Regions from separate parts of the Allobosea sp. LjRoot90 genome, predicted to be linked through region 1. Evidence: riboswitches for the same ligand, from Rfam matches in the RefSeq annotation. Region 1 holds a riboswitch; the other holds the start of a gene.

What was found. Region 1 has a riboswitch for glycine ahead of gcvT (glycine cleavage system aminomethyltransferase GcvT). Riboswitches for the same ligand answer to the same signal wherever they lie in the genome.
Region 2: linked by a shared signal. The riboswitch ahead of ACSQ3M_RS11080 (D-amino acid dehydrogenase) and the one ahead of gcvT (glycine cleavage system aminomethyltransferase GcvT) in region 1 are both predicted to bind glycine.

The regions. Positions count from the first base shown of each region.
Region 1 covers NZ_CAXUTF020000002.1:208,697-223,924, reverse strand. Annotated here, with positions in the region: gene ACSQ3M_RS07855 (GNAT family N-acetyltransferase) at 1-204, opposite strand, end outside; gene ACSQ3M_RS07850 (M16 family metallopeptidase) at 210-1,562, opposite strand; gene thrC (threonine synthase) at 1,559-2,974, opposite strand; gene ACSQ3M_RS07840 (SURF1 family protein) at 3,044-3,808, opposite strand; gene ACSQ3M_RS07835 (DUF983 domain-containing protein) at 3,805-4,179, opposite strand; gene ACSQ3M_RS07830 (cytochrome c oxidase subunit 3) at 4,257-5,114, opposite strand; gene ACSQ3M_RS07825 (cytochrome c oxidase assembly protein) at 5,164-5,742, opposite strand; gene ACSQ3M_RS07820 (hypothetical protein) at 5,747-5,923, opposite strand; gene ACSQ3M_RS07815 (heme o synthase) at 5,920-6,876, opposite strand; gene ctaD (cytochrome c oxidase subunit I) at 7,009-8,643, opposite strand; gene coxB (cytochrome c oxidase subunit II) at 8,701-9,582, opposite strand; gene ACSQ3M_RS07800 (invasion associated locus B family protein) at 9,948-10,457, shown strand; gene ACSQ3M_RS07795 (hypothetical protein) at 10,454-11,071, shown strand; glycine riboswitch at 11,147-11,246, shown strand; gene gcvT (glycine cleavage system aminomethyltransferase GcvT) at 11,408-12,556, shown strand; gene gcvH (glycine cleavage system protein GcvH) at 12,586-12,960, shown strand; gene gcvPA (aminomethyl-transferring glycine dehydrogenase subunit GcvPA) at 13,074-14,414, shown strand; gene ACSQ3M_RS07775 (hypothetical protein) at 14,414-14,791, shown strand; gene gcvPB (aminomethyl-transferring glycine dehydrogenase subunit GcvPB) at 14,793-15,228, shown strand, end outside.
Region 2 covers NZ_CAXUTF020000002.1:889,682-904,909, forward strand. Annotated here, with positions in the region: gene ACSQ3M_RS11060 (PDR/VanB family oxidoreductase) at 1-278, shown strand, start outside; gene ACSQ3M_RS11065 (Gfo/Idh/MocA family protein) at 289-1,488, shown strand; gene ACSQ3M_RS11070 (hypothetical protein) at 1,506-1,712, opposite strand; gene lhpI (cis-3-hydroxy-L-proline dehydratase) at 1,843-3,570, opposite strand; gene ACSQ3M_RS11080 (D-amino acid dehydrogenase) at 3,784-5,028, opposite strand; glycine riboswitch at 5,178-5,278, opposite strand; gene ACSQ3M_RS11085 (TRAP transporter large permease) at 5,379-6,686, opposite strand; gene ACSQ3M_RS11090 (TRAP transporter small permease) at 6,683-7,228, opposite strand; gene ACSQ3M_RS11095 (TRAP transporter substrate-binding protein) at 7,225-8,259, opposite strand; gene ACSQ3M_RS11100 (FAD-dependent monooxygenase) at 8,290-9,951, opposite strand; gene ACSQ3M_RS11105 (fumarylacetoacetate hydrolase family protein) at 9,978-10,862, opposite strand; gene ACSQ3M_RS11110 (nuclear transport factor 2 family protein) at 10,924-11,367, opposite strand; gene ACSQ3M_RS11115 (VOC family protein) at 11,364-11,942, opposite strand; gene ACSQ3M_RS11120 (LysR substrate-binding domain-containing protein) at 12,101-13,006, shown strand; gene ACSQ3M_RS11125 (MGH1-like glycoside hydrolase domain-containing protein) at 13,056-14,354, opposite strand; gene ACSQ3M_RS11130 (ABC transporter ATP-binding protein) at 14,358-15,228, opposite strand, start outside.

The sequences.
Region 1 (15,228 bases):
ACGCTTGACGCGCAGGCGAAAGGAGGTGCGGGTCAGGTCGTCCTCGCTCCAGACCGGCTCCCACGGGGTCAGGAAGTCGCGGCTCTGCATCCGCAGGCTCGCCCAGGCCGAATAATCGCCGGCGAGCGGGGCGCGCATGATCAGGTTCTGCGTCCTGATCAGCGGCCGCGCCGGTGGGTCGGTGGCGAAGCGGAAGAGCGCCATCGTCGTCAGGCAGCCCGCGCCAGCATGGCCCGCAAAGTGGCCACTGGGGCAAGATTGTCGAGAGGGCCGACGGCCGCGACGGTGACCACGCCGTCGAGCAGGGCCTGACCGGCGGCACGCACATCGGCGAGGCTGACCGCATCGAGCCGGCGCGCCAATTCCTCGCGTGGGATCGCCCGGCCGAAGACGAGCACCTGCCGCGCCATCTGTTCGAGCTTGCCGCCGGGGCTTTCGAGCGAAGCGAGAAGCCCGACCTTCATCTGGGCCCGGGCCCGGGCGACCTCGACCTCGCTGACGTCGCGGGCCGCTTGGCTCAGGCAGTCGAGCGCGACTTCGACCAGCTCGCCGACATCCTCCGGCGCGGTGCCGGCGCTGATGCCGAAGACGCCGCAATCGGAGAAGGGCCAGTGGAAGGCGTCGATCGCATAGGCCAGGCCACGGCGCTCGCGCACCTCCTGGAACAGGCGCGAGGACAGCCCCCCGCCGAGCACGGCCGAGAAGATCTGCAGCGGATAATGCGCGCCGTTGGTGAACGGCTTGCCGGGGAAGCCGAGGACGATATGGACCTGTTCCTCGTCGCCGTCGATGCGAGCTTCGCCGCCGTGATAGCTGGCCTGCGCGCGCGGGCTGGGTGCCGCGGCAGGCTTCGGCGGCAGGGCGGCTAGCGAGGCTTCAGCCAGCGCGACGAGTTCGTCATGGTCGACGGCGCCGGCCGCCGCCAGCACCATGTTGCCGGCATGGTAGTGCCGGCCGAGATAGGCGCGGATCGCGTCGGGCGTGAAGCTCTGCACAGTTTCCGCCGTGCCGAGGATCGGCCGGCCGAGCGGCTGCTCCGGGAAGGCGGCCTGCAGGAAGCGGTCATAGACGAGATCGTCCGGCGTATCCTGGACGGCGCCGATCTCCTGCAGGATCACGCCCTTCTCACGCGCCAGCTCCTCCTCGCTGAGGGCGGGCGCGGTCAGGATGTCGGCGAGGATGTCGACCGCCAGCGGCAGGTCCTGGCCGAGCACGCGGGCGGTGTAGCAGGTGTATTCGACTGACGTTGCGGCATTGAGGTCGCCGCCGACGCTCTCGATCTCCTCGGCGATCTGGAGAGCCGAGCGCCGGGCCGTGCCCTTGAACGCCATATGCTCGAGCAGATGGGCGAGGCCGTGTTCATGCGGCAGCTCATCGCGCGCGCCGGCGCCGATCCAGATGCCGAGCGAGACGGTCGAGGCATGGGCCATGCGCTCTGAGACGATGCGCAGGCCGGACGGCAGCGTCGTCAGGCTGACGGCCGGGTCATGGCCGGCTGCCTCGCCCTGTTTCACAGTCTTCGGCTTGTCGGTCTTCGCCTTCAACGTCTTGATCACCTTCATGCTGCGGCGCTCCGCACGGCGCGGGCGCGCTCGGCGACGAAGCGCTCGAGCTTGCTTTGGTCGTTCGGCAGCACGCTGAACCGCTCCTTGCGCTCCATCAGGTCGGACAGATGCTCAGGAAGAGCGGGCATGACGCCGCTCGCCGCCGCCACTGCCGCCGGGAACTTGGCGGGGTGGGCGGTGCCGAGCGCGACCACCGGCGTCGCCGGGTCGGCCTGCAGCAGCTTGCGCGCGGCGGCGACGCCGATGGCGCTGTGCGGGTCGAGCAGATAGCCGGCCTCGCGCCAGGTCGTGCCGATCTCGTTGGCGATCGAGGCCTCGTCCTGCGAGACCGCGTCGAAATCGGCGCGGATGCGGGCGAGCGGCTCGGGCGCGATCTCGAAGCGGCCCGATTGCGCCAGCGATTGCATCAGCCGGCGCACGGCAGCGCCGTCGCGGCCATGCGCCTCGAACAGCAGTCGCTCGAAATTCGAGGAAATCTGGATGTCCATCGAGGGCGAGGTCGTCGCCGCGACGCCGCGCATCTCGTAGACGCCGGTCTGGAGCGTGCGCGCCAGGATGTCGTTGCTGTTGGTGGCGATCATCAGCCGGCCGACCGGCAAGCCCATCTGCTTGGCGATCCAGCCGGCGAGGATGTCGCCGAAATTGCCGCTCGGCACCGAAAAAGAGACCGGGCGGTGAGGCGAGCCGAGTGCGCTCGCCGCTGTGAAATAGTAGACGACCTGCGCCGCGATCCGCGCCCAGTTGATCGAGTTGACGCCGGAGAGCCGGATCTCGTCGCGGAAGGCGTGATGGTTGAACAGCGCCTTCACCAGATTCTGGCAATCGTCGAAGGTGCCTTCGATCGCGATGGCGTGGACGTTGCCGGCTTCGACCGTAGTCATCTGTCGGCGCTGCACGTCGGAGACGCGGCCTTCCGGATAGAGGATGAAGACGTCGACCCGTTCCAAACCCTTGAAGGCGTCGATCGCGGCGCTGCCGGTGTCGCCCGAGGTCGCGCCGACGATGGTGGCGCGCTCGCCGCGCTGCGCCAGCACATGGTCCATCAGCCGCCCGAGCAGCTGCATCGCCACGTCCTTGAAGGCGAGTGTCGGGCCATGGAAGAGCTCGAGCGAAAACAGGTTATCGCCGAGCTGGACGAGCGGGCAGACGGCCGGATGACGGAAGCTGGCATAGGCCTCGCCGATCATCGTCTTGAGCGCATCGGCCGCGACGTCGCCATCGGCAAGCGCACCGACGACGCGCTCCGCGACTTCAGCATAGGGTTTGCCGGCGAAGCCCGCGATTTCGGGCGCACTGAAGCGCGGCAAAGTCTGCGGCAGATAGAGGCCGCCGTCACGGGCGAGTCCGGCGAGCAGCGCGTCAGCGAAGGAGAGCGACGGCGCTTCGCCACGGGTCGAAATATGCAGCACGATGATGGTCTCTGATGTCGTGCTGATCCTATAGGCCCGTTGGCGGGGGAGGGCAAAAGCAAAGGCTGATTAGCCGCTCTGCGTCGGCTTCCGCGCCTGCCAGGCATAGGCCCCGAACACCCCGATCAGCGTCAGTGCCAGCCCCCACCAGGTCAGCGCATATTGCAGATGGTTGTCCGGGATGCGGGCGATCAGTTCCTTGACGTCGACGCCGGCCGGCGGCGTCAGCCCGTCGCCCTGGCGTTCCGCTTCGAGATAGAACGGGGCGGCTGCGGACAGGCCGAGCGCTGCGGCGATACCGGCGGGATCGCGTGTGTAGAACTCGCGCTGCTGCGGCAGATCGGCCGGCGTGAAGCTGTTGCGGGTTTCCGGCGCGCGCAGATAGCCGGTGATGGTCGCAGCGCCGGTTGCCGGGGTGACCGTCGCAAAGCGGCTTTCCGGCACGAAGCCGCGGTTGACGAGAATCGTCGCGCCGTCTTCCAGCCGGAAGCCCTGGAAGACCCAGCGGCCGAAGCCGGAAAGCTGGCGCGAGCCCGGCGGGCCAGCAGCGATCGTGGTGCGCACGCCGGCGATTCCGTCGAGATAGCTGCCCTTGGCGACAGCCCTTGTGAGATCGACCGCTGCGAGGTCGAGCCGCGGCCAGTCACTCGCTGGCGGCAGCGCGGCGGTGGAGCCTGCGGCTTGCGTCTCCAGCCGCGTGATGAAGGCGCGCTTCTCGTCCATGCGCTGCCACTGCCAGGCGCCGAGCCAAAGGAGGACGCCGACACCGACGATCGTCAGCATGGTCGGCAGCAGCAGCTTCGGCTGGCCCGCGGGAGCAATCTGTTCGCTCACTTCTTCAACCTGCCTTCTTCGGCCTTGTTGGCGTATTGCAGGGCGACTGCGAGCCCTTTCATCGGCCGCAGCAATCCGAGGCAGGTGACGAGCGCCAGCGGCAGCCAGAGCAGAAGGTGCAGCCAGATCGGCGGGGTGTAGGTGATCTCGACATAGAGCGCGAGGCCGAGCACGAAGAAGCCGGCGATCAGCATGATGAACACGGCCGGCCCGTCGGCTGAGTCGGCAAAGGCGAAATCGAGGCCGCAGGCGGCGCAGCGCGGTTTCAGCTTGAGATAGCCGTCGAACAGCTTGCCTTCGCCGCAGCGCGGGCAGCGGCCGGTGAGGCCTGTCGAGAAGGGTGAAGGCGGGGTGATCTGCGGCTGTACCATCGCTGCCTCCTGTAAACGGAAAGGGCGGCCTTGCGGCCGCCCCTTATTCAGGTTCGCGGCCGCTTCCGGCCTGGGGCCTAGTGCGCCGCCGGCACGCCGGAGCCCCAGACATAGATCGAGGCGAACAGGAACAGCCAGACCACGTCGACGAAGTGCCAGTACCAGGCGGCGAACTCGAAGCCGAGATGCTGGTCCGGCTTGAAGTGGCCGAGATAGACGCGCCACAGGCAGATCGCCAGGAAGATCGTGCCGATGATGACGTGGAAGCCGTGGAAGCCGGTCGCCATGAAGAAGGTCGCGCCGTAGATGTTGCCCTTGAAGGCGAAAGCGGCGTGCGCGTACTCGTAAGCTTGGCAGGCCGTGAACAGGATGCCGAGGATTACGGTCAGCCACAGGGCCTGCTTCAGGCCCTTCCGGTCGCCTTGGATCAAGGCGTAGTGCGCCCAGGTCACGGTCGTGCCGGAGGTCAGCAGGATCAGGGTGTTGAGCAGCGGCAGGTGCCAGGGGTCGAAGGTCTCGATGCCCTTCGGCGGCCAATGCCCGCCGGTGAACTCGGCGCGGGCGTACTGGATGTGCTCACCGGTGAACAGGCTGGCGTCGAAATAGGCCCAGAACCAGGCGACGAAGAACATCACCTCCGAGGCGATGAACATCATCATGCCATAGCGGTGGTGCAGCTGCACCACGCGGGTGTGATGGCCCTCGCGCTCGGCTTCGCGGATCACGTCCATCCACCAGGCGAGCATGGTGTAGAGCACGCCGAGCAGGCCGACGCCGAAGACGAGCGGGCCGATATTCATCCCGGCGACCGGCATCGACTTCATCCACATCACCGCGCCGATCGCCATCGTGGTCGCGCTGGCGGCGCCGACGATCGGCCACGGGCTCGGATCGACGAGGTGGTAGTCGTGGTTCTTGGTATGGGCCCCGGCCATCGTGTTCAACTCTCCACGTCCGATAGAAGCGCAGCGCGTCAGCGCAGCTTTATAGTTTCGGTTGGTTGCCGTCACCCTTGCTTTCCGCCACCGGCTGCCCGTTCTTCGACGGGAAATAGGTGTAGGACAGGGTGATCGATTTCAGACTGGCGAGCTCGCGGTTCAGCTCGATCTCGGGATCGATGTAGAACACCACGGGCGCTTCCATGGTCTCACCGGGCTGCAGCGTCGTCTCGGTGAAGCAGAAGCACTGGATCTTGACGAAATAGGCGCCCGACTGGTTGGGCTGGACATTATAGGTCGCGATCCCGGTCATCGGCCGCGAGGACGTGTTGGTGATCTTGTAGAACACCGTCTGCGTCACGCCGACCTGCGCCTTGATCTCCGTCCTCTCCGCCTCGAAGCGCCAGCCCAGCGCGGGCGCGACATTGGCGTCGAAGGCGACCGAGACGATCCGCTCGCTGGTCTTGCCAGTGGCGGCCGTGCCCACCATCGGCGTGCCGGCAAAGCCGGTGACCTTGCAGAACAGGTTGTAGAGCGGCACCGCGGCGAAGGAGAGCCCGGTCATGGTCAGCACGGCGGCGCTGCAGGCAAGGACGGTGCGGCGGTTTCGGGAGGCGGCCGTCATCGCGTCACAGCGGCCGGTTGAGGATCGCCGGCCCGGTCTTGGCCAGCGTCACGATGAAGAAGAACAGCACGAGCCCGCCGAGCACGAGCGCGAGCGCGATCGAGCGGCGATTGCGCCGCGCCATGTCCTCTGGCGAGAATGGCGCCGGCGGTTGCTTCTTGTCCTGCGGGGCTTGGCTCATCCCAGCACCTTGGGCAGGGCCCACATCAGGCCGAGGCCGTTCTCGGCCAGCAGCACGGCAAAGAGCAGGAAGAGATAGAGGATCGAGAAGCCGAACAGGGCATAGGCCGCCTTGTTGGCCGCTTCGCCCTGCGTGATCCGCAGCACCCGCAGCGACAGGCCGATCATGGCGAGCCCGGTCACGACCGAGACGATGAGATAGATCAGCCCGCCGAAGCCCATCAGCGCCGGCAGCACTGCGACCGGGGCCAACACCAGCGTATAGGCGACGATCTGGCGACGCGTGGCAGCGGGGCCGGCGACGTTCGGCAGCATCGGGATGCCGGCGCGGGCATAGTCATCGGACTTCACCAGGGCCAGCGCCCAGAAATGCGGCGGCGTCCACAGGAAGATGATCGCGAACAGCACGATCGAGGTCATGCCGAAATCGCCGGTGACCACGGCTTCGCCGATCATCGGCGGGAAGGCGCCGGCGGCGCCGCCGATGACGATGTTCTGCGGCGTCGCCCGCTTCAGCCACATCGAGTAGACGACGACATAGAAGAAGATCGTGAAGGCCAGCATCGCCGCCGAGAGCAGATTGGCGACGAGGCCGAGCACCAGCACGGAGCCGATCGAGAGGGTCAGCCCGAAGGCGAGCGCCTCGGACGGCAGGATACGGCCGGCGGGAATCGGCCGGTTGGCCGTGCGGGTCATCACCGCGTCGATGTCGGCATCCCACCACATGTTGAGGCAGCCCGAGGCGCCAGCGCCGACCGAGATCGCCAGCAGGGCGGCAAAGCCGATCACCGGATTGACCGCACCCGGCGCCGCGACCATGCCGCCGAGCGCCGTCACGATCACGAGGAACATCACGCGCGGCTTGAGCAGCGCAAAGAAGTCGCGCGCCTCGCCGGTGGAACTCAGCGAGACTCCGTCGTCAGCCTGGGTGATCTGATCGAAGGCAGCAGACATCGAAATTCGTTCGCTTCAACATTCGTGATGCCCGAGGGCATCGTTTACGGGATCCGCCCGTCTCCGGAGCGCCTCGAACCAGGCGCTCGGGGGAGGGGCGGCGGCGGGCCATGAGGCCCGCCGCCAGTTGGTTCAGTGATCCGAGCCGGTGATGCGCGGCAGCGTCTCGAACTGGTGGAAGGGCGGCGGCGAGGGCAGGGTCCACTCCAGCGTGGTCGCGCCTTCGCCCCACGGATTGTTGCCGGCGATCTCCTTCTTCGTGAAGGCGACGACGATGCCGTAGAGCCAGATCAGGAGGCCGGCGGCGAAGATGTAGGAACCGATCGACGACCAGAAATGCCAGCCGGCGAAGGCGTCGGGATAGTCGACATAGTGCCGCGGCATGCCCGAGAGCCCGAGGAAGTGCTGCGGGAAGAACAGCAGGTTCGCACCGATGAACGCGACCCAGAAGTGCAGGCGGCCAACCCAGTCCGGGATGATGTAGCCGCTCATCTTCGGGAACCAGTAGTAGAAGCCGGCAAAGATGCCGAACACGGCGCCGAGCGACAGCACGTAGTGGAAATGCGCCACCACGTAGTAGGTCGCATGCAGCGAGCGGTCGAGACCGGCATTGGCCAGCACGACGCCGGTGACGCCGCCGACGGTGAACAGGAAGATGAAGCCGATCGCCCAGAGCATCGGCGCGGTGAAGCGCAGGGACCCGCCCCACATCGTCGCGATCCACGAGAAGATCTTCACGCCTGTCGGCACCGCGATCACCATCGTCGCGAAGACGAAGTAGCGCTGCGTGTTGAGCGACAGGCCGACCGTATACATGTGGTGGGCCCAGACGATGAAGCCGACGACGCCGATCGCAACCATGGCGTAGGCCATGCCGAGATAGCCGAAGATCGGCTTCTTCGAGAAGGTCGAGATGATGTGGCTGATGATGCCGAAGGCCGGCAGGATCATGATGTAGACTTCGGGGTGGCCGAAGAACCAGAACAGGTGCTGGTAAAGCACCGGGTCGCCGCCGCCGGACGGATCATAGAAGGTCGTGCCGAAATTGCGGTCGGTCAGCAGCATGGTGATCGCGCCGGCGAGAACCGGCAGCGCCAGCAGCAGCAGGAAAGCGGTGACCAGCACGCCCCAGGCGAACAGCGGCATCTTGTGCATGGTCATGCCGGGCGCGCGCATGTTCAGGATCGTGGTGATGAAGTTGATCGCGCCCAGGATCGAGGCTGCGCCGGCAAGGTGCAGCGCCAGGATGCCGAAATCGACCGACGGGCCGGGGTGGCCTGTCGACGAGAACGGCGGATAGATCGTCCACCCGGTGCCGACGCCCTTCGCCCCCGGGGCGCCTTCGACGAACATCGAGATCAGCAGCAGGATGAGCCCGGCGACGGTGAGCCAGAACGAAATGTTGTTCATGCGCGGGAAGGCCATGTCCGGCGCGCCGATCATCAGCGGCACGAACCAGTTGCCGAAGCCGCCGATCAAGGCCGGCATGACCATGAAGAAGATCATGATCAGACCGTGGCCGGTGACGAAGACGTTGTAGCTCTGGCCGTTGGCGAAGATCTGCAGGCCCGGCTGCTGCAATTCGATCCGCATCATGATCGACAGGAAGCCGCCGATCAGGCCCGCGATGATCGAGAAGATCAGATAGAGCGTGCCGATGTCCTTGTGGTTGGTCGAGAGCAGCCAGCGGCGCCAACCCGTGGGGGTGTGGTGCTCGTGGGCGTGGGCGTCGTCATGCCCGTGGGCGTGGGGAGCCGCGGTAGCCATGAAATTCGTCTCCTCCTGCGAATACGGTTCGCGTGAGTTCTTTCAAGAGTGTCGGGTTCAGCGGGCCGCTTCGGCGACCTTGCTGGTGGCGTCGGCGGCATTGGCGAATTTCTGCTTCGCTTCCGCGAGCCAGGCTGTGTAGCGCTCCTGGCTGACGACGCGGATGGCGATCGGCATGTAGGCATGGTTCTGGCCGCAGATGAACGAGCACTGGCCGTAGAAGATGCCTTCGCGATCGGCCTTGAACCAGGTTTCGTTCAGTCGGCCGGGGATGGCGTCGATCTTCAGGCCGAAGGCCGGCAGCGCGAACTTGTGGATGACATCGGCGCCGGTGACCTGCACGCGCACGATCTTGCCGACCGGAACGACCGCCTCGTTGTCGACGGCGAGCAGGCGCGGCGCCTCGGATTCGGCGATCTTCTTGGTCTGGATCGCCTCGGCGCGCTGCTTCTCGTCGAGCATCAGCGAATCGAAGCCGAAGCTGCCGCCGTCCTGCGGGTACTCGTAGGACCAGTACCACTGCTTGCCGGTGACCTTCACGGTCATGTCGGCTTGCGGAATCTCCAGCTGCAGCTTGAGCAGGCGGAAGGAGGGGATGGCGATCACGACCAGGATCAGCACCGGAATGATCGTCCAGGCCACTTCGAGCAGCGCGTGGTGCGTCGTCTTCGAGGGAACCGGGTTCGCCTTCTCGTTGAAGCGCCAGGCGACATAGACCAGCAGGCCCAGCACAAAGAGCGTGATGATGAAGATGAGTACGTTCACCCAGTCATGGAACCAGTGAATGAACGTCATCACTTCGGAATTGGCCGGCTGGAGATTCAGCTCCCAAGGCTGCGGCATGCCGTTCTGGGCCGATGCGACGGCCGGCGAAAACGCTACCAGAGCTGCAGCGAAGGCAGCCAGCGCGTTCTTGAGAGGAGTGGTCACAAATCGCATCGGTCCGACATAGCTCCTTTGATGCCGCGCGATCTGCCTCGGTCAGCTTCAAGGCAGGCGCGCCGGGACGGCCACGTCTGGCCACCCCGGTTGTTCGGCATTGCGATAAATCAAAGATCACGCTTGCGCCAGTGGGACAATGACAGGCCGTGACCCAGTCCGTGCGGCATAAGTACGCGACATGCGCATGGGCGCCGGCCTGCCGGTCGACGTCGCCAGTGTCGAGTCCGCCACGCGGGCGCTTATGATGCTTCGCCTTGACAGGAATCGGGACGCATGGTCGGAACGCATTCTCGCATGGCGGGGGTGCCGTTCGGCGTGGGTCTGCTTGCATTCCCAGCGCCCGCAAGGAGAGGAGGACAGCGATGCGCTTATTGATCGGTCCCGTGGCCGCGGCGCTCGCCGTCCTGGGCTGCGGCTGGCTTTCGGCTGCGCCGGCCCATGCGCAGGGTGCGGTGCGCTCCACTCATGGCGATTGGCAGATGCGCTGCGAGACCCCGCCCGGCGCCAAGGCTGAGCAATGCGCGCTCGTGCAGAATGTCGCGGCCGAGGATCGGCCGAACCTTACCTTGCTGGTGATCGTGCTGAAGACGGCTGACCAGAAGAGCCGTCTGCTGCGCGTGGTCGCCCCGCTCGGCGTGCTGCTGCCTTCCGGCCTCGGTCTCAAGATCGACGACAAGGATATCGGTCGCGCCGGCTTCGTGCGCTGCCTGACGACCGGTTGTGTCGCCGAGGTCGTGATGGACGATACCCTGCTCGGTCAGCTCAAGACTGGTAAGAGCGCCACATTCATCGTGTTTCAGACACCGGAGGAAGGGGTCGGTATTCCGGTTTCGCTCAACGGATTCGGCCCCGGCGTGGAGGCTTTGCCGTGATTGATCGCTTTGCTGGCCGCTTCGGCCGGTTCATTCTGCCCGCCGGCCTGGCCCTCGCGCTCGCCGGCTGCGGTTCCTCCGGTTCGTCGAGCACGGGCGAGCCCAGCACCACGCAGAAGCTCGGCAATATCCTGATGTTCCAGTCGACCACGCCGCCGCAGCCCAATCAGCTGCCGACGGACGATGAGGTCTATTTCATCTGCCCCTCGGTGATCATCGCCGATGGCGGAGCGGCGATCCGGGCCCAGTCGGGACCGGACAGCGGCAGTCTGCGCAGCCAGGTCTCGATCACCACCACCGCGCGCGAGTGTACCCAGGCGAACAAGGATGGCGGCTTCACCCTCAAGGTCGGCGTCGAGGGGCGTATCCTGATTGGCCCGGCCGGCAGCGCCGGCAGCTATGGCGCGACATTGATCACCCAGGTGATGCGCAACAACCAGGTCATTGCGCGCCGCAGCTCCCGTGTCGGCGGGGCGATCCCCTCCGGCCAGACTGGCGCGGACTTCTCGCATGTCGAGGGCAACATTGTCGTCCCACCGGGCTCCGGCGAGGTCGAGATCATCGTCGGGTTGAACACCGGTGGTGCCGAACCGACGCGGCGCCGGCGCCGATAAGCGGCACGCTGCCGTGAACTGAGGCAGGGAGCCGATTGACTCGGCCCCTCGCTCGTCTATTGCTGGCTCAGCCGCATCATCCCCGCGGGAGAGACCGGAGCCGGACTTGTCCGGCGTCGGCGCCGAAGGCGCAACCGCCCCGGAAACGCTCAGGCAAACGGACCGCGTGGGAGTTGGCGCTCTGGAAAGTGGCGGGCCTTTGAGGCTCGCCCACCGACGGGGGTAACTCGCCCTAGGCTTTAAGCCTGGCGGGGAAATCTCTCAGGTCCCGAGACAGAGGGGGCGCGCTCCGGACGAATCCGTCCGGGGCTCGCGCTCGACTCTGGAAGGGATGCCATGGCTGCCGAAGCCGAGACTGCAAGCACCGAGCCGTTGCTCAAGACACCGTTCCATGCCCGCCATGTCGCGGCGGGTGCGCGTATGGTGCCGTTCGCCGGCTACGACATGCCGGTGCAGTACCCTGCCGGCATCATGGCCGAGCACAACTGGACCCGCGAGAGCGCCGGCCTGTTCGACGTCTCGCATATGGGCCAGGCCTTCCTCGTCGGCCCCGATCATGAGACCACGGCCCGTGCGCTCGAGGCGTTGATTCCGGCCGATATCGTCAACTTGCCGCCCGGCAAGCAGCGCTATTCGCAGCTGCTGAACGAGGACGGCGGCATTCTCGACGATCTGATGGTGACGCGCTCGGCCGATCCAGACGAGGACGGTGCGCTGCTGCTCATCGTCAACGCCGCCTGCAAGATCGCCGACTACGCTCATATCGAGGCACGGCTGCCGGCCAATGTGAAGCTGGTCAAGGCCGAGCATCGCGGCCTGATCGCACTGCAGGGACCGAAGGCGGAAGAGGCGCTGGCGGCGCTCAATCCCGAAGCTGCCGAAATGGGTTTCATGACCCTGCGCACGCTGAAGCTCGGCGGGGTCAAGGCCAATGTCAGCCGCTCCGGCTATACCGGCGAGGACGGCTACGAGATCTCCGCTGCGGCGGACCGCATCGGCGAGATCTGGGATGCGCTCCTGCTCGACGCTCGCGTCAAGCCGATCGGCCTCGGTGCCCGCGATTCGCTGCGGCTCGAAGCCGGCTTGTGCCTTTACGGCCATGACATCGACACCACGACCTCACCGGTCGAGGCGGCGCTCAACTGGTCGATCCAGAAGCGCCGGCGCGAGGAGGGCGGCTTTCCCGGAGCGCAGCGCATTCAGCGCGAGTTCGCGGAGAAGCCGGCCCGCATCCGCATCGGCCTCGTGCCCGAAGGCCGGGCTCCGGCGCGCGAAGGCGCCGAGATCGCGCTCGCCGACGGCACCATCGTCGGCAAGGTCACTTCGGGCGGCTTCGGCCCGACACTGAACGGCCCCTGCGCCATGGGCTACGTCGCCAGGGAGCATGCCGCTCCCGGCACGAAGCTCGATCTGATCGTGCGCGGCAAGCCGCTGGCGGCGACCGTCGCCGCCATGCCCTTCGTCCCCAACCGCTACAAGCGCTGAGCTTCACCCCTTTTCGCCGGAGGAAACCCATGGCCGAGACCCGCTACACCAAGGACCACGAATACATCCGCATCGAAGGCGATACCGGCACGGTCGGCATCACCGATTACGCCCAGGGCCAGCTCGGCGACGTCGTCTTCGTCGAGCTGCCTTCGCTCGGCAAGGCGCTCTCCAAGGGCGGTGAAGCCGCCGTCGTCGAGAGCGTCAAGGCGGCGTCCGAGGTCTATGCGCCGGTCTCCGGCGAGGTCGTCGCCGTCAACAGCGAGCTCGAAGCCGCGCCCGGAACGGTCAACGAGGACCCGGCCGGCAAGGGCTGGTTCGTCAAGCTCAAGCTCACGGATGCTGCCGAGCTGGAGGGCCTGCTGAGCGAGACCGAGTACCAGGACTACTTGAAGACGCTCTGAGGCGTCGGGACACGTCATTCTCGTCCGGAGATCCGAGAACCTCCGGACGAGAAGGCACTGGTTGAAGAGATGCTCGGGTCAGGCCCGAGCATGACGCCATTCAAGGAACCTCCATGCGCTATCTCCCCCTGACCGAGACCGACCGCGAGGACATGCTCGCGCGCATCGGCGTGCCCGATGTCGACGCGCTCTTCTCCGATGTGCCGGCTGGCAAGCTGCTGAAAGAACCGCTCGACCTGCCGCGCGCCAAGGGCGAACTCGAAGTCGAGCGCATCCTCGGGCGGCTGTCGGCGAAGAATACGGCGGCCGGCGCGGTGCCGTTCTTCGTCGGGGCGGGCGCCTACAAGCACCATGTCCCGGCGACGGTCGACCATCTGATCCAGCGCTCGGAGTTCCTGACCAGCTATACGCCCTACCAGCCCGAGATCGCCCAGGGCACGCTGCAATACCTCTTCGAGTTCCAGACCCAGGTCGCAGCGCTGACCGGCATGGAGGTCGCCAACGCTTCGATGTATGACGGCTCGACCGGCACCGCCGAGGCGGTGCTGATGGCGCATCGCGTCACCAGGCGGCGCAAGGCGGTGCTCTCCGGCGGGCTGCACCCGCATTATACCCAGGTCGTCGAGACGCTGTCCGAGATGGCGAGCGACGAGGTCGTGGCTTTGAAGCCCGACGTTCGCGCCACCGAAGACATCCTCAGCCAGATCGACGACAGCGTCTCCTGTGTCGTTGTGCAGTCGCCTGACGTCTTCGGCAACCTGCGCGATCTCAAGCCGATTGCCGACAAGGCGCACGCTCATGGCGCGCTGCTGATCGCGGTCTTCACCGAGGTCGTCTCGCTCGGCGCGGTGACGCCGCCCGGCGCCCAGGACGCCGACATTGTCGTCGGCGAGGGCCAGTCGATCGGCAATGCCCTGAACTTCGGCGGGCCCTATGTCGGCCTCTTTGCCGCCAAGTCGAAATATATCCGCCAGATGCCGGGCCGGCTCTGCGGCGAGACCGTCGACGCCGATGGCCGCCGCGGCTTCGTGCTGACGCTCTCGACCCGCGAGCAGCATATCCGCCGCGACAAGGCGACCTCGAACATCTGCACCAATTCCGGCCTCTGCGTGCTGGCCTTCACCATCCATATGACGCTGCTCGGCCAGGCCGGGCTGTCGCGCCTCGCCGAGGTCAACCACGCCAATGCGGTCAAGCTCGCCGACGCGCTCGCCGGAGTGAAGGGCGTCGAGGTCGTCAACGAGAGCTTCTTCAACGAGTTCACGCTGAAGCTGTCGAAGCCGGCGGCAGAGGTGGTCGAGGCGATGGCCGCAAAGGGCATTCTCGCCGGCGTGCCGGCCTCGCGCCTGAAGCCCGGCGTCGGGCTCGACGATCTTCTGATCGTCGCCAATACCGAAGTGAACACGGATGAAGATCGAGCGGCCTTCGTGGCGGCGCTCGCGGAGGTGCTGTGATGGCGATGCTCATCCCGGCAGAGCACGCGGAAATCCATTTCAACCGTGCAGCCGACTTCCAACCGTCAGATGATGTTTTTGTCTGCGACAGGCGAGATCGAAAGCTGGGTACCGATCAACCCGTAATTATCGCCTCCAGATTCCAGGCGTCCTATGGGGCGATGAATAGCGGCTGGATGAAGGGAAGTGATCGTACAGATACGCCGGAAGGTGTGTTCGCTTCCGAGTGGCTAAATTCCCCGGTTCGAGTGTCCTTGCCTGGTCTCAAAGCTGTGCTTCGGGAGCTCGGGAAAATTGATCGATGTGAGTGGGCAAGGACCATGTTCGCGGCGATCGAATGGGATCCGGAATTCGGCACCCACGGAGAGGAAGAATAATATGCTGAACCGTCAGGGACGTCCCAGCCAGGCTGGCGAGGGCGCGGCCGAGCGCCACGAGACCTTCACCGGCAATCGCGCGCTGCAGCAGATCGAGCCGCTGATCTTCGAGATCGGCCATCACGAGTCGACCGGCGTCGACATCGACAGGCCGGCGCCGTTCAAAAGCCGTCTTGGCAAGCATGCCCGCCAAAGCGAGATCGGCCTGCCGGGCCTCTCCGAGCCCGAGACGATGCGCCACTACGTGCGCCTCAGCCAGAAGAACTACGGCATCGACACCGGGCTGTTCCCGCTCGGCTCCTGCACGATGAAGCACAATGCCCGCCTCAACGAGAAGGTGGCGCGGCTGCCGGGCTTCTCCGATGTGCATCCGCTCCAGCCGGTCTCGACCGTGCCGGGCGCGCTCGACGTGATGCTTGAGCTCGCGCACTATCTGA
Region 2 (15,228 bases), 680 kb from region 1:
TCCGGCCGGAAGACAATACGCCGTTCACCATCGTGCTGGCGAAAAGCGGAGAGCGCCTCAACGTGCCGGCCGACAAGTCGATCCTGGAGCTGCTGCGCGAGGCCGGCAAGGTGCTGCCCTCATCCTGCGAAAGCGGCACCTGCGGCACCTGCAGGACGCGGCTCGTCTCGGGAGAGCCCGACCATCGCGATCTGGCGCTGGCCGAGCACGAGCGCGCCCGCAACATCATGATCTGCGTATCGCGCGCAAAGTCCGCCGAACTCGTACTCGACCTCTAAGGTGCCTGCGATGACTGAGCCGCTACGTCTGGGCGTCGTCGGATTGGGACGCGCCTTCATGCTGATGCTGCCGACCCTGGCGCATCATCCCCTCGTTCGACTCGTCGCGGCGGCCGACCCGCGCGAGGAGGCGCGCCGGCAGTTCGAGAGCGATTTCTCTCGGGCAGGTGCGCCGGCGCGCGCCTATGACAGTGTCGAGAGGCTCTGCGCCGACGACGCGGTCGAGGCGCTCTACATCGCCTCCCCGCACCAGTTCCATGTCGCGCATGTCCGCCTCGCCGCGGCCCATGGCAAGCATGTCCTGGTCGAGAAGCCGATGGCGCTGACCATCGCCGATTGCCAGGCGATGATCGAAGCGGCTGATGCCGGCGGCGTGCATCTCCTCGTCGGACACAGCCATTCCTACGACGCGCCCTACCTCAGCACCGCCGAGCTGATCCGTTCGGGGCGCTTCGGCCGTGCCCGGATGATCACGGCCTCGAACCACACAGATTTCCTCTACCGGCCGCGCCGGCCGGAAGAGCTCGATACAGCGCAGGGCGGCGGCGTGGTGTTCAGCCAGGGCGCCCATCAGGTCGATATCGTTCGCTTGCTCGGTGGCGGGCTGGTCTCCACCGTGCGGGCCACGACCGGCCGGTTCGACCCGGCGCGCCCGACGGAGGGCGCTTATCAGGCACTCCTGGTTTTCGCGGATGGGGCCAGCGCGACGCTGACCTATAGCGGCTATGGTCGCTATGACAGCGACGAGCAGCTCGGCTGGATCGGCGAGATGGGCCAGCCACGTGACCCAGAGAGTTACGGCACGGCGCGGCGCGGATTGGCTGAGGTTTCGACGCCGGAGGAAGAGGCCGCGCTCAAGAACACGCGCACCTATGGCGTGGCGAAGAGCCCCGTCGCGGCACCAACGGCCGCCCTCGGACACAATCATTTCGGGCCGATCACGGTCTGCTGCGAGCTGGCCGACCTTCGTCCATTGGCCGAGGGCGTGATGGTCTACGCCGACGATCGCCGTTGGCTGGAGGCGCTGCCGGCACCGACCGTACCGCGCGCCGAGGTCGTCGATGAGCTTTATGCGGCCGTCAGGTCCGGCATCGCGCCATTGCACTGCGGCGCATGGGGCATGGCGACCCTCGAGGTCTGTCTCGCGATCCTCGAATCGGGGCGTACCGGCAGGGAGATCGCGCTCCAGCACCAGGTTGCGCCTGGCTGAGCGGGCGCGATAACCCGCTACCGTCGGTTGGCCGGCTCCTCCGGGACGGGATTGTTGGCGTTCGAGGCGAGGATCGCAATCGTGTCCTGCTCGGCCGCAGCAGCGCTCTTGTAGCGCGGGGCCGTGGTGACCAGCGGGCGTTCTGCGTCAGCCGGATAATAGATCTCGATCGCGAAGCGACCGGTCGCGTGATCCTCGACGGGCTCGATGCGGATCAGTGGCATCACGAGTTCTCCGGTGGTACTGGCAGACGCGCCTCTCCCAGAACTAGACCGCGCGGCGCCTATCCGGTCCAAGACAAAAAGACTTCTCCTGCCAAGCATTTTCGTGCCGACCCCCGGGTGGGCGGCGCTCTCACGCGGAGATCGCGACAGCCCCGACGAGCCAGTCCGGCAAACGAGCGGCCGCGGCGCCCGTGAGAGCAGCCTCGATGCAGTCGTCGAGCGACCCGAGCCTCACCGTGCAGCCAGAGAGGCCCGGCCCGTAATGGGCGTATTTGCCGGAGGTGGTCAGGACCACCTTGGCCTGCTCCGGAAAAACCGGGCGCGTGATCGAGCACCAGCAGAGGTCGGGAATGATGGCGACGCCGCTTTCCCGCAACCTCGTCATCGTTCCATCGGCTTCTGCCGCAGCCACGACCTCTCTCCCGGCTGTGATGATGACGGAGACGGTCTTGGCGAGCGGGCGGCCATCGAGCCGTTGCGCGACAGCCCGGCATTCGTCGAGGGAGGCATGAGGGCTGCCGATTGCGACGAGATCGACATCCGAGGGGCCGCTGTTCAGCTTGCGCCAGCCGGCGGCAAGGTCTTCGCGGGTCACGGGGACTTCGTCTTCAGGGCTGCCATCGAGGCTTTCGGCTTCCGGCGTGATGCCCTCGATATGCAGCATAGCCGCGGCGGAGGTCGTCCCGAAAGCGGCACAGAGCGCCTTGAGATCGTCTCGTGTCGGCTGCGTCTTCGCGAGACCTTTGATCAGCGGAATCCGGTCAGGCGAGGCGAGGCCGGCGAGATAGCCGATCAGGGGCCAGGCCGAGGCATCCGCGCCGTCCGGCAGGTCGACCTGGATCACGCGGCGCGCCCGCCGGCCCTCGTCGAGAAAAGCTCCGGCGCGCGGTGCTCGGCCGGTGACGGCGATGCAGAAATCCAGAAAGTCCGGGTGCTTCGCCGTGCGGGCTCCGAGCACGGAATTGGCGAAGATCACCGCATTCGATTCCGACCAGCCGATCGCCTCTCCGAAACCCGGCGGATCAGGCAGGGAATAAGGCGCGCAGGTGAAGCTTGCCTGGCATCCCATGCGCACATAGGCGTCGGCGAGACGCGTCGCGGGCTCGCCGAAATCGCGTGCCACGCCCTGGCGCCGCCAGTTCGCATGATCGACCGAGATGGCGTTCATCGTCGTTGAGACGCGAGCGCGCGCTCCCAGCTCCTCCATCTTCTCGGCGAAGATCAGATTGGCCGGGCCGGCATAGATGCAGCCGTCGACATGGGCCCGTGTCACGTCGATCAGGTCGCTCGCTCCCTGCTGACAAGCCATGGCGCAGATGATGCGCATCGCCTGCTGGGCAGCGACCCCTTCAGCCCCGTCGAGCATGCGATGGTCGGCAGGGGATAGCTGCAAGTCGTCATGGGCCGTCGCGGAGAGAGAGATCCGCACACGCCCGCCATCCGCCCATAACCCGTCCGGCGCGATCGTCGCGTCCGTCGCTGCCGACAGAGCGGCAAAGGCCGCTTCCGAAAGACGAATGACAGGGGTGTGGCGCCCGAACATCTCCCAGGCGACGATCGCCCCAAGCGTCAGCGTGTCCTCCGGACCGGCGAAGATCAGGGCCGCAGGGCTCCTGCCCGAAAGCGCGAGTTCCAGCAGCACGCCCGAGCCGGAGCAGGAGCCTCGGCTGCCCGGCATCATCACGACCGCGCCAGCGAGCGAGACGCCATGCGAGGGGTGGTGCACGTCAATGACCACTCCCGTGGCGGGATCGACGCCGCCCCAGAAGCTGAGAGCCTCGCTCAGAACGACGATCGGCCCGGCGGCGTCACCAGGAGCGACAGCGATCCCGTTATCGTGTCGTACGGCAGAGTTCATGTCACCGATCAACGAAAGCAGCTGCAGAGCTTGAACGGTATCGGCGCGAAGCCGCTTCCGGCAAAGGTGATATCATCGAATGTGAGCCGCGTACTGAAGTAGCACTCGCCGTCCTGAACTCGCTCTTCTCCAGCTGTCGCAAGCTGAAGCTGCCATGGCGATCGGGTGGGCTCTGCACGCAGCAGCGCCCACCCCGCCCGAGAGGCTTCTCGGTCAGCCGGCGTTCGGCCGCGCGGTCACCAGCGCCGCCACAGCATCGGCCGTCGCGGCCGACAAGGTCCAGCCGAGATGGCCATGCCCGGTGTTGTAGAACACGCGCGGATTCCGTCCGCGCATGACCCTCGGCAGCATGTCGGGCATCATCGGCCTCAGGCCGGCCCAGGGCGTGACCTGGCGTGTGCTCATCCCGGGAAAGTGCGTGCGGCACCACTGCACGAGCGGCTCGATCCGGCTGGCCCGGATGTCCTTGTTGTAGCCGTTGAATTCGGCCGTGCCCGCGACGCGAAAACGGGTCGCGCCCAGCCGGCTGGTGACGATCTTGGCGCGGTCATCCAACAGGCTCGTCCAGGGTGCGGCCCGCTGGTCTGAGGTTTCCGGGAGATCGACCGTGATCGAATAGCCCTTCACCGGGTAGACGTTGACGCGATCACCGAGATCGGCGGCGAGCCGACGGGATGCGACGCCGCCGCAGACCACGATGCGATCGAACCGGTCGATCTGTGTGCCGGCCTCGCCCGCTTCCTCCGTCGGTCTCCAGCTCACCTCGACGGCGTCGCCGGCGCTGTGCTCAATCGAGAGAACCTCGCTCGACAGGCACATCCTCACGCCCCGGCGCTCGCAGGCGCGAGCGAGCCCATTGGTGAATTTGTGGATGTCGCCGGTGAAGTCCGACGGCGTGTAGAAACCGCCGTAGAACTCGCCCTTCAAGGAAGGCTCGATCGCCCGGATCTCCTCCGGCGTAACGGCCCGGCGCTCGAGCCCTCCCCTGGCGAGCAGCGCCGAGACGCGGGCCGCGGCGTCGAACTCGGCCTTGCTGTGGTAGAAGTGCAGGATGCCGCGCTCCTCGCAGTCGAACGCGATGCCTTCATCCCGCGCCATCTGCATGAGATGCGCCCGGGCTTCGATCGCGAGCCTTGCGGTGGTGAGCGTGTTCTCCTCATATCTCGGGATCGAGGCGACGAACTCCGCCATCCAGGACAGCTTGTGCCAGGACGGCTTGGGATTGACGAGAAGCGGCGCTCCCGGCGTGAACATCCACTTGATGCCCTTCAGCACCGTGGCCCAGCTGTTCCAGACCTCGGCATTCGAGGCCGAGAGCTGGCCGCCATTGGCGAAGGATGTTTCCATCGCGGCATAGGGCTGGCGGTCGAAGACCGTGACCTCGCAACCGCGCCGGGTCAGGTTGTAGGCGGTGGTGATGCCGGTAATGCCCGCGCCGATCACGGCGACGCGCGAGATGTCGGATGTGCTCATAGGTGCTCCTGCCCGCAATGCGGGTCGTCAGCACCCCCTCTGTCATTGGCCTGAGAGCTTCGTCGCGCCCAATCAGCTGGGCTGTCGACTTGCACCATCGGCGCAGAACTGCGGTTCTGCTTTTCAGAGTCGAATCATCGGTAGCGGTACGTTTTGCCTGAGAGTTTCCGGGGCGGTTGCTCCGTCGGCGCCGGCCCGATTTTGACGTCGGACCGATCTCTCCCGCTGCCACGAGTGCTAGTTTGTCTACCGTTTCTGTCAAGCGTGATCTGGCCGGCGCCCATCCTGCCGCTCGTCGGAATCAGACCTCTGGGCCGTGGCCGGGAATCGGCGTGCTAATTGAGCGACATCGACCGGGGTAACCAAAGTGCCAGATCCGGCCAGGCCAGCAGCATGGCGATCAGCACGAATGGCGCGACTAGGAAGGGCAGCACACCGCGATACATCGCTCCGAGGCTGATCTCTGGCGCCTGCGTGCGGATCACGAAGAGGTTCATCCCGACCGGCGGGTGGATCAGCCCGATCTCGACGACGATGACCAGCAGCACGCCAAACCAGATCGGATCGTATCCCGTCGATAGCACCAGCGGCAGCAGCACTGGTACCGTCACCAGCACCATGCCGATGCCCTCGAGGAAGCAGCCGAGGAAGACGTAGAAGGCAATCAGCAGGAGCATCACCGCCAGCGGTGACAGGCCGATCGCGGCGATCGACCTGACAACCGATTGCGCCATTCCGGTCTGCACGACGAAATACGCGAAGATCGTCGATCCCAGCACGATGAGCACGAGGTTGGCGGTGATCCGCGTCGTCTCGGTGAACGCGGTGGCGATGTCGCCGCGTGCGAAGCCCTTGCGCAGCAAGCCAAGGAGCAAGGCTCCGAACGCCCCGACGGCGGCGGCTTCCGTCGGGCTGAACCAGCCGAGATAGATGCCGCCGAAGGTGACGAGGAAGAGCGCCGCGACGTCCCAGACGTTCAGGACGAGCCGCAGCGCCTGCACCTTGCTCTGGCTCGGCAGTTTCGGCGCCGCCTGCGGCCACAGGCGCACCCAGATCCAGACCGTCAGCAGATAGAGCCCGGTCAGGACGAGCCCGGGGATCAGCGCCGCGGCGAAGAGCTTGATGATCGAGAGCTGGGCGATGATGCCGTAGATCATCAGGATCAGTGAGGGCGGAATCAGGATGCCAAGCGTGCCGCCGGCCGCGACCACGCCGGCCGCCAGCGCCGGCGAATAGCCGGCCTTCAGCATTTCCGGGATCGAGATCCGGCTCATCGTCGCGGCGGTCGCCAGCGAGGAGCCGCAGACCGCGCCGAAGGCGGCCGAGGCCCCGACGGCCGCCATGGCGAGCGAACCGCGCATGCCGGCAAAGACGGCATTGCTGGCGCGGAACAGGTCGCCGGACAGGCCGGCCATGGTCGCCAGCGCGCCCATCAGCGTGAACAGCGGCAGCACCGAGAGCGCATAGGCGGAGGAGAGCTCGAGCGGTACCGCCCCGAAGACGAGCCGCGCCTTGGCGAAGCCGTCGATGGCGGCATAGCCGACGAAGCCGACCAGGCCGAGCGCGACGGCGACCGGAATACGCGCCATGATCATGCCGACGAGCGTCGCCATGCCGATCAGGCCGATGGAGGTCGCGCTCATGACGCCGCCCCATTGTTGCCGTGCAGGGCCGAAGGAGGCGGGGCGACAGCGTCGTTAGCGCGCGGAAAGGCGCGCACTTGCCCGATCGCGCGGCCGAGCACGACGAAGACCGAGACGACCAGCGCGAGCTCGATCGCGAGCAGCAACAGGAAGACCGGCACCGGCAGGTCAGGCTTCTGGTCGCCGAAGCGATAGGCGTCGGCGAGCGGCTGGATCAGGGTCACAGCCAGCAAGGTGAGGAAGGCAAGCGTCGCGATTTCGCCGGCGAGCCGCATCAGCGCCAGCGTCCGTGGGCGAACCATGGTGTCGAAGAGATCGACCTTGATCTGCTCGTCGCGGCGAAAGCACTCCGGCAGGGCGAGGAAGGCGACGAGCACGAGCGTGACCTCGACCAGGTCGAGCGTGCCGTGCAGCGGCTTGTTGAAGGCGAGCCGGGCGCCGATATCGACCATCGTCCACAGCAGCATCACCGCTAGCGCCAGCGCGCCGGAGGCAGTGAGCAGCCGCGCCGGGTCGAAGCGGCGATGCTTGCCGCCTCTCATTTCGCACCGCTGACAGCAGCACGCAGCTCGTCATAGAACTGCTTCGCCTTGGCGCCCTTGGCCTCGGCCCTGGCGATGAAGCTGGCGGTGATCGGCTTGGCCAACTCCTCGAAGGCAGCGCGTTCCGGCCCCGTCAGCTCGAGTATCTCGACATTTGCCGCCTGCAGGTACTTTCGCCCGTCGTCCTCGGCCTGGTCGTAAATCGCGCCAACCTTGCGGGCGGCGGCCGGGCCGGTCGTCTCGTCGATCAGCTTGCGCAGGTCGTCGGGCAGGGATTTGTACTTCTCGGCGTTCATCACCAAGGCGAAGGTGCCGGCGGCGGCATCGAGCTGCGTCACCGACTTGACGCTCTCGGCCATCTGGAAGGACTTCGCCGCCTCGTAGTTGAAGAACATGCCGGCGATCGTACCCTTGGCGAGCGAGTCGGAGAGTTCCGCCGGCGGCACGGCAGCCGGCGTCGCGCCCCAGGCTTCGAGGATCGCCGAGGCGATCGGGCCGTTATGGCGCATGCGCAGGCCGCGCATGCCGGCGGGGCTCCTCACCGCCGGCCGGTTGAAGAACAGGCTCAGCGTCGGCGTCGCGATGAAGTAGAGCGGCTTGGTGCCTTCGTGCTCGGCGGCAAGCTTGCCGGAGAGCTCGGTCAGGATGCCCGAGGCCTCGGCCGTCGAGAGCGCCTTGGCGGTCGCGCCCTCGCCGCGGTTGAAGGCATAGGGCAGATGCGAGATCTCGGTCAGCGGGAAGCGACCGGGAAGCGCGCCGTGCAGGAAGAAGGCGATGTCGGCGACGCCGGTGCGGGCGAGGTCGTATTGCCGCGGCATAGGTCCCATCTGCGCCGCTGGGAAGATGGCGAGCTTGAGCCGGCCATTGGAGCGCTTCGACAATTCCTCGCCCCAGGCCTCCAGGTTCTTGTGCATCTGGTGGTTGGGCGGCAGGTAGTGCGAGACCTTGAGCTCGATCGTTTGTGCCGCGGCCCCGAAGCTCGTGAGCGCGAGCGCTGCGCCGATCAAGGCACCGATGACTCCCCGTTTCATGTCTTCCTCCCCGGTTTGTTGTTCTGGTTATCAAGCTGCCGTGGCTGGAACCTGCGCCGCGGCTCCTGTCGTCGTTCCGCCCGTCACCTGGGCCAGCAAGGCCTCGGCATCGGCGGGCAACTCGTCGCCGCGCCAAGCGACATGCTGGTCCGGCCGGATCAGCGCGAAGCGCGCGCCATAGCGCGCCGGCAGGCGCTGGTCGCCCGGCAGCAGGAGCTTCAGCGGCAGGCCGAGAAGATCGGCAGCCGCTGTCAGCGGCGCGGCGTCCGTGCCATCGCCGGAGGTCGCGAGCAAGGTGAAGCCCTGCCCGAAATGGTCGTAAAGCGACGAGCCATCGGCGAGCCAGAGATGCGGCGCGAGGCAGCCGGGATGGGCCGAGGGCAGATAGAGCATGAAGTGCTCGACCGGTGGCTCGCTGCCATCAGGCACGATGATCGGCGAATCCTCATAGCGCGAGCCGAGCACGATGCCGAGCGTGCGGAACTCGCGCAGCTTGGTCGCTTCGATGATCTCGCCGACCTCGCGCCGCGTTGCGTCGCCGAGCGGACCGGGCTGCTCGAGCCCCGGACGGACGAGCTGGTTGCCAACGGCGCCATAGTTGATCACCGCCTCGGCGATCGTGCGCTCATGTACCTTGCGCCGCTCGGCCGCGTAGCTCGCGAGCAATTCCGGCCCACCCCAGCCCTGCAGCACCGCGGCCAGCTTCCAGCCGAGGTCGACGGCGTCGCCGATCCCCATGTTCATGCCGAAGCCGCCGAAGGGCGGGTGCAGATGGCAGGCGTCGCCGGCGAGGAAGACGCGGCCCTTCTCGTAGCGGTCGGCGACCAGCCGATGCGCCACCCAGGGGTCGAGGCCGACGATCTCGATCTCGAGATCGGCGAGCCCGGTGCCGGCGCGGATCAACTCGACCGGATCGACGCTCGCCGGGTCGACGTCGTTGGGCAGCTTGGTCGCCATGAAGAACCAGAGGCCCTCGCTGTCCATCGGCCCGAGCAGCGACGGCACCTCCTCATTGACCATCCAGTACATGATCGCCGGACCATGGGCATGGCTGGTTGCCAGCGCGGGGGCGCGGAAGATGATGTTGTAGTTCTTCGAGAAGGCGCCCTCGCCTTGCATCTTCGCGCCGATGGCCTGGCGCACCGCGCTGCGGGCACCATCGGCGCCGATCAGATAGGCACTCGCCACCTGCCGCACCGCGCCGCTCGCGACATCCTTCAATTGCGAGACGACGCCGCGGCCATCATCGGCGAAGGAGGCCAATTCGGTATTGAAGGCGACGGTGACGCCCGGCAGCGAGGAAGCGTGCTGGCGCAGCACCTCCTCCAGCACATATTGCGGCACCCATTGCGCCTCTTCCGAATAGAGGTCGTTGCGGGCGCGGCTGCCGTTCAGCGCGTTGGTGAATCGGGCGAGCTCGGAACCGTTCATCCGCGTCGCGAAAACGACGTTGGAGGGATAGTCCGGCGGGATCGGCGATGCCTCGCGCAGCTTGTCGGCGATCCCCCAGCGCCGCAGGTGCTCGCGGGTGCGGACATTGGTCGTCTTGGCGCGCGGCGAATAGCCGACGCGGTCGTTACGCTCGACCACGAGGCAGCGGACGCCGCGCTGGCCGAGCTCGATCGCAGCCGCGAGGCCGACCGGGCCGGCGCCGGCGATCAGGACATCGATGTCGTTGCGGCTCTTGCTCACGGTTCTTTCTCCGCCAGGTGCCGAGGTCAGGCCGCGGCCCGCCTGGTCTCTTCCTGCACGATCGGATTGACGAGCAGGCCGATGCCCTCGACCTCGACCTCGCAGACATCGCCGGGCTTCATGAAGAGCTGCGGCTTGCGCGCCACGCCGACACCGGCGGGCGTTCCGGTGACGATGACGTCGCCGGGCTCCAGCGTGATCGCCTCGCTGATGATCGAAATCAGGGTCGCGACATCGAAGACCATGTCGTCGGTGCTGGCGCTCTGCACGGTCTCGCCGTTGAGCCTCGTCGCGATCCTGAGGCCGCGGGCGCCCGGAGGCAGTTCGTCCGATGTGATCAGCGCCGGGCCGAAGGCGCCGGTGCCGTCGAAGTTCTTGCCGACGGTCCATTGCGGTGCCTTGAACTGGTAGTCGCGCACCGAGCCTTCGTTGAAGACGGCGTAGCCGGCGACATGGTCGAGCGCCGCGGCCTTCGGCACATGCTTGGCGCGCCGGCCGATCACGGCGGCGATCTCGCCTTCATAGTCGAGCTGGTCGGAAAGGTTTGGCCGGATCAGCGGGGCGCGATGGCCGATCAGGCTTGTGGCGAAACGACCGAACAGCGTCGGATAGTCCGGCTGCTTGAAGCCGCTCTCGGCCGAATGATCGGCATAGTTCAGCCCGACGCAGATGATCTTGCCGGGACGCGGCACCACCGGCAGGAAGGTCACGGCTTCGGGGTCGAGCACAGCTTCGGCGGGTGCAGCGTCGATCGCCCGGGCGACGGCGCCGCGGGCCTCGTCGCCGCCTTCCAGGAAGGCGAGCACGCTCTCCGGCAGCCCCGAGCCGGCCTTGGCGAGGTCGATCAGATCGGCGCCGCGATAGGCGGCGAGAGTGGGCTTGCCGTCGTGAAGGATAGTGGCGAGACGCATTGATTTACTCCTCTTCGGACGCCTCAAGCCACTGCGGCGAGGCGATGGGTGTCGTGGGTCGTCAGGCGGCGCCGAACAGCACGGTCAGGCGCCGCTCGGCGAAGAGCCAGGCGCCGTCCGGCGCCTTGCGGTAATGGTCGGCGTATTCGGCGATCAGCAGCGGCACGGCCTGGCCTTCGTCCGGCCCGTCATGGCGGTAGAGCGTCAGCGCGACCCAACCCTGCGCGGTCTCAGGCGAGAGCGGCTCGATCAGGACATTGCTCTGGAGATGGCGCGAGCGGCGCTCGGTCAAAGCGGCACGCTGCCGGCCCCATTCGGCGATGGCGGCGCGGCCGAGCTTGTCGGGCCCGATGCCATAGAGCGCCGCATCCTCGCAGAAGAGCTCGCCGATCCGATCCGCCGCGCCATGGTCGATCAGCCAGGCATGGCGCTGGATCAGTTGCTCGATTGCCGCGCGATCCTGCGGATCGAGCCCGGACGCCGCGATCGGCACGGCGCTCGTCACGCCGGCAATCCGAGATCGGGCGTGTCAGCAGGCTGGTAGTCACCCCTGCGCATCGCGACATGGAGGTCGTCGAAGCTCTGGCCGGCCTTGTGATCCTGGTAGACCCGCTCCGGATCGAAGAAGGTGCCGATCGGGTTCTCGGCGAAATCAGGCGAAGAGCGCATCCATTCGCTCGACTGCTGCCAATCGCCATAGGTATCGGACTGGAGCTCGACGAAATTACCTTCGGGATCCCTGTAGTAGATCGAGATCGTCATGCCGTGGTCGAGGCTGAAGGCAGGCTGGATGCCCTCGTCGCGCAAACGGGCATAGGACGACATCAGGTCGGCGAAGCTCTCATACTCGAAGGCGCTGTGATGCATGCCGTTATGGCTGCGCTTGTCCGGATCGTCGCCGAGCCCCGGTGCCGAGAGGAAGGCGACGCGGTGATTGGCCTCGTCATTGGTCGTCCAGGCATTGTTGGCGTCCTGGAAGTTCGGCCTGGCGCCGACGACCGTGCCGTACCACGCCACCATCTCGTCGAGCCGGCTCGTCTTGAAGGTGACGTGATGGAATACGGGCTTGATGATCTCCATGCGGTCCTCCCGTAAGGGCCGTCTCCCGGGTCTCCGGGGCGGCCGCTGCTTTGTTCGTGAGGAATGGCTATCGCTCGCACAGATACCTGAACAGATGTCAAAATTGCAGGAGCGATAGCAAATCAGTATCAATGACGCCGACTTGCGGGGCGGGCGCGATGAAACTGCATCATTTCGAGGAGGTGGTGGCGATCGCCGAGCGCGGCAGCATGCGCGCCGCGGCCCGGCACCTGCAGATCGCCCAGCCGGCCCTGACGCGCAGCCTTGCCCTGTTGGAGCGCGAGCTCGGCGCGCCCCTGTTCGAACGCCGCGCCCGCGGCGTGGTCGCGACGCCGCTGGGGGAAGCCTTCGTCGCCCGCGCCAGGTCGATCCTGACCGAGATCAGGCGGACCCGCGAAGAAGTCGAGCAGTTGCGCGGAGCCGGCACCGGTACGGTCACGGTCGGGCTGTCGATCGCGGCCCATCTCGCTCTGCTGCCGCCGAGCCTGCGCCCGTTCCGCGCGCGCTATCCCGATATCAGGCTGCATATCATCGAGGGCTTTTATCCCACTCTCGAAGAACGCCTGCGCGACGGCACGGTCGACTTCTATATCGGCCCCGATGGCGGCGCGCAGCCGGTCCCGCAATTGAGCCGCGAGGTGCTGTTCCACAACCGCCGCATCGTGCTCTGCCGCGCCGGCCACCCGCTGGCGGCGGCGACCTCGCTGCGCGAGCTCGTCGGCCAGGACTGGGTCACGACCTCGATCACCGCCGATGCCAGCGACGAGATCAACGCCTTCTTCGCCCGCCATGGCCTGCCCGCGCCGCGCCTGGCAGTGCGCAGCCAGTCGGCGCTGACATTGCTGACCTGCCTCGCCAACAGCGATCTCCTGGCGATGGTCCCGGCACAATGGGAGCACTTCGAGATGACCGGGAAGGCGCTGACCACGATCAGGGTCGAGGAAGAGTTGACGGCGCCGCCGCTGGTCCTGGTCCAGCGCGCCGACCTGCCCTTGACCCCGGCCGCCCTGCACCTGCTCGACCTGATGCGCCGGGCCACGTCTCGCTTGACGACGGAGCGCTAGGTTCTGAGCTCTGGGTCCACTGCGTGGCGGCCAGCCCGGGTCGGCTTAACTAGAGCGCGGACAAGGCCTGCCCATGGTCCTTCGATCCCGCCCAGGAGAGCCACATGGCCGCGGTCCAGGAAAAATCCGGGCCGCCGCAGCCCGCACCGTCTCGCGGATCGAAATACTCCCAGAAACCGTTTCGTTGGACGAGATCGGCACTGTCCCGCTGGAGCCTGTGCGCCTCGTCGACCAGGCCATAGGCGGCAAGGCCGTCGGCGATCATCCGATTCATCATCAGCCAGACCGGGCCGCGCCAATAACGGGTAGCATCAAAACGCCGGTCACGTGGATCGGTGCTGGCGACTGAGAAGCCGGCGACCGCCCGAGTGGCTTCGAGATGCCGCTTGAGCGCCATTGCGTCCTCCTGGCTCGCCGTTCGCGCATAGAGCGGCAGATAGGCGGCGCAGGTCACAGCGTCACTGAGCCGTCCGCTGCGCAGGTCGAGCGAACGATAGAGCCCATCAGGCCCCTTGAGACGCGGCATGGCCGCTTCGCTGCGCGCGACCCAGCCACTCAGGGAAGCGGCCTCGTCGGTGAAGCCCAGTTCTTCCGCCAGCTTCAGGAGATCGCGATCGGCGCGCAGCAGGATCGACTGGATACCGAGATCGCAGACACGGAAAGAGAGCCCGCGCGCGACGGCGACGCCTTCCCACTGCAGAGCCTTCGCCTCTTCGACCAGAGTCATGACCCGGTTGTAGAAGTCATGCGTCGGGCGATGGGCCGCATCGACATGGCCGATATCCTTGCGCAGATGCGCGATGTCGACGCTCGGAACCACATTGGCGAGCGGCTCGTCCCAGTCCGGCGAATTGTCCCGTCCCGACTCCCAGGGGTGGACCATGGTGACGAGGCCGGAGCCGTCGGGGTCACGGGTCTCGTGCCACCAGCGATGCGAGGCAAACAGTCTTGGGAACAGCGCTTTGATGCGCGTTGCTTCGCTTCCTGAAAGCTCATGCAGCACCCGCGCTGCGGTCGCCGCGACAGGCGGTTGCGAAATCCCCGAGGTCAGCGGCTGACGATGAATGCCCCAGGCCTCGGGGCCGGGATAATAGCCATCGGCCGGGGCGCGGAAGACGATATGCGGCACCATGCCGTCATCCCATTGGCCCTCGAACAGGGTTTCCAGCTCGCGCCAGGCCCGGTCGAGATCGAAGGTCGCGAAGCCGAGCGCGACGAAGGCGGAATCCCAGTTCCACTGGAACGGATAGACGCGGCCATTGGGAACGGTGAAGCCGCCACGGTCATTGCGACGCAACACGGCGCGCGCCCCTTCATCGAGATCGGAAGGAGGTGTCATCGACAGCATGGCTCAGGCTCCAGGATGGGCGCGGCCCGTTTCCGGGTCGATCCAGACGACGCGGGCGGGGTCGAGCGCCAGGCCGAGCATTGCACCCGCGTCGATCTGGGCGTTTGGCGGAGCAACGATGCGGGCAAGATCAGCGCCGATCCGGCCGGTGAGCAGGAGATGGGAGCCCATCGGTTCGGCGACCCGAACCGTGAACGGCACACCGCTGGCGGCGTCGGTCAGCCTGGCGTCCTCGCCACGAAAGCCGAGAATGATCGGCCCGTCGACGGGAGAGGCCAGGGTGATGCCGCCAAGCCGGGCGCTGCCGGAGGCCGCGACGGTGTTGACGAAATTCATCGGCGGCGAGCCGACGAAGCCGCCGACGAAGCGTGTCGCCGGCCGCGAATAGACATTGGTCGGCGTGTCCATCTGCACGATATGGCCGCCATGCATCACCGCGATCCGGTCGGCCAGGCCCATGGCCTCGGTCTGGTCGTGGGTGACGTAGATCGTGGTCGTGCCGGCCTCGCGCAGCACGCTCCGCAGCTCCGCTCGCATCTCCAGCCGGAGCAGCGCGTCGAGATTGGAGAGCGGCTCATCCATCAGGAGCACAGCCGGCTCGACCGCAAGCGCCCGCGCAACCGCGACGCGCTGGCGCTGGCCGCCCGAGAGCTTTGCCGGATAACGATCGAGGTATTGCTCGATATGCAGGAGCTCGGCCGCCTTGCGCACCTTTGCCTCGACGCGCGCCTGGTCGGCGCCCTTCATGCGCAGGCCAAAGGCGACGTTCTCGAACACCGTCATATGCGGGAAGACGGCATAGTTCTGGAACACCATGGCAAGGCCGCGCTGCGCCGGCTTCAGGCGCGAGACGTCACGCTCGCCGATCATGACC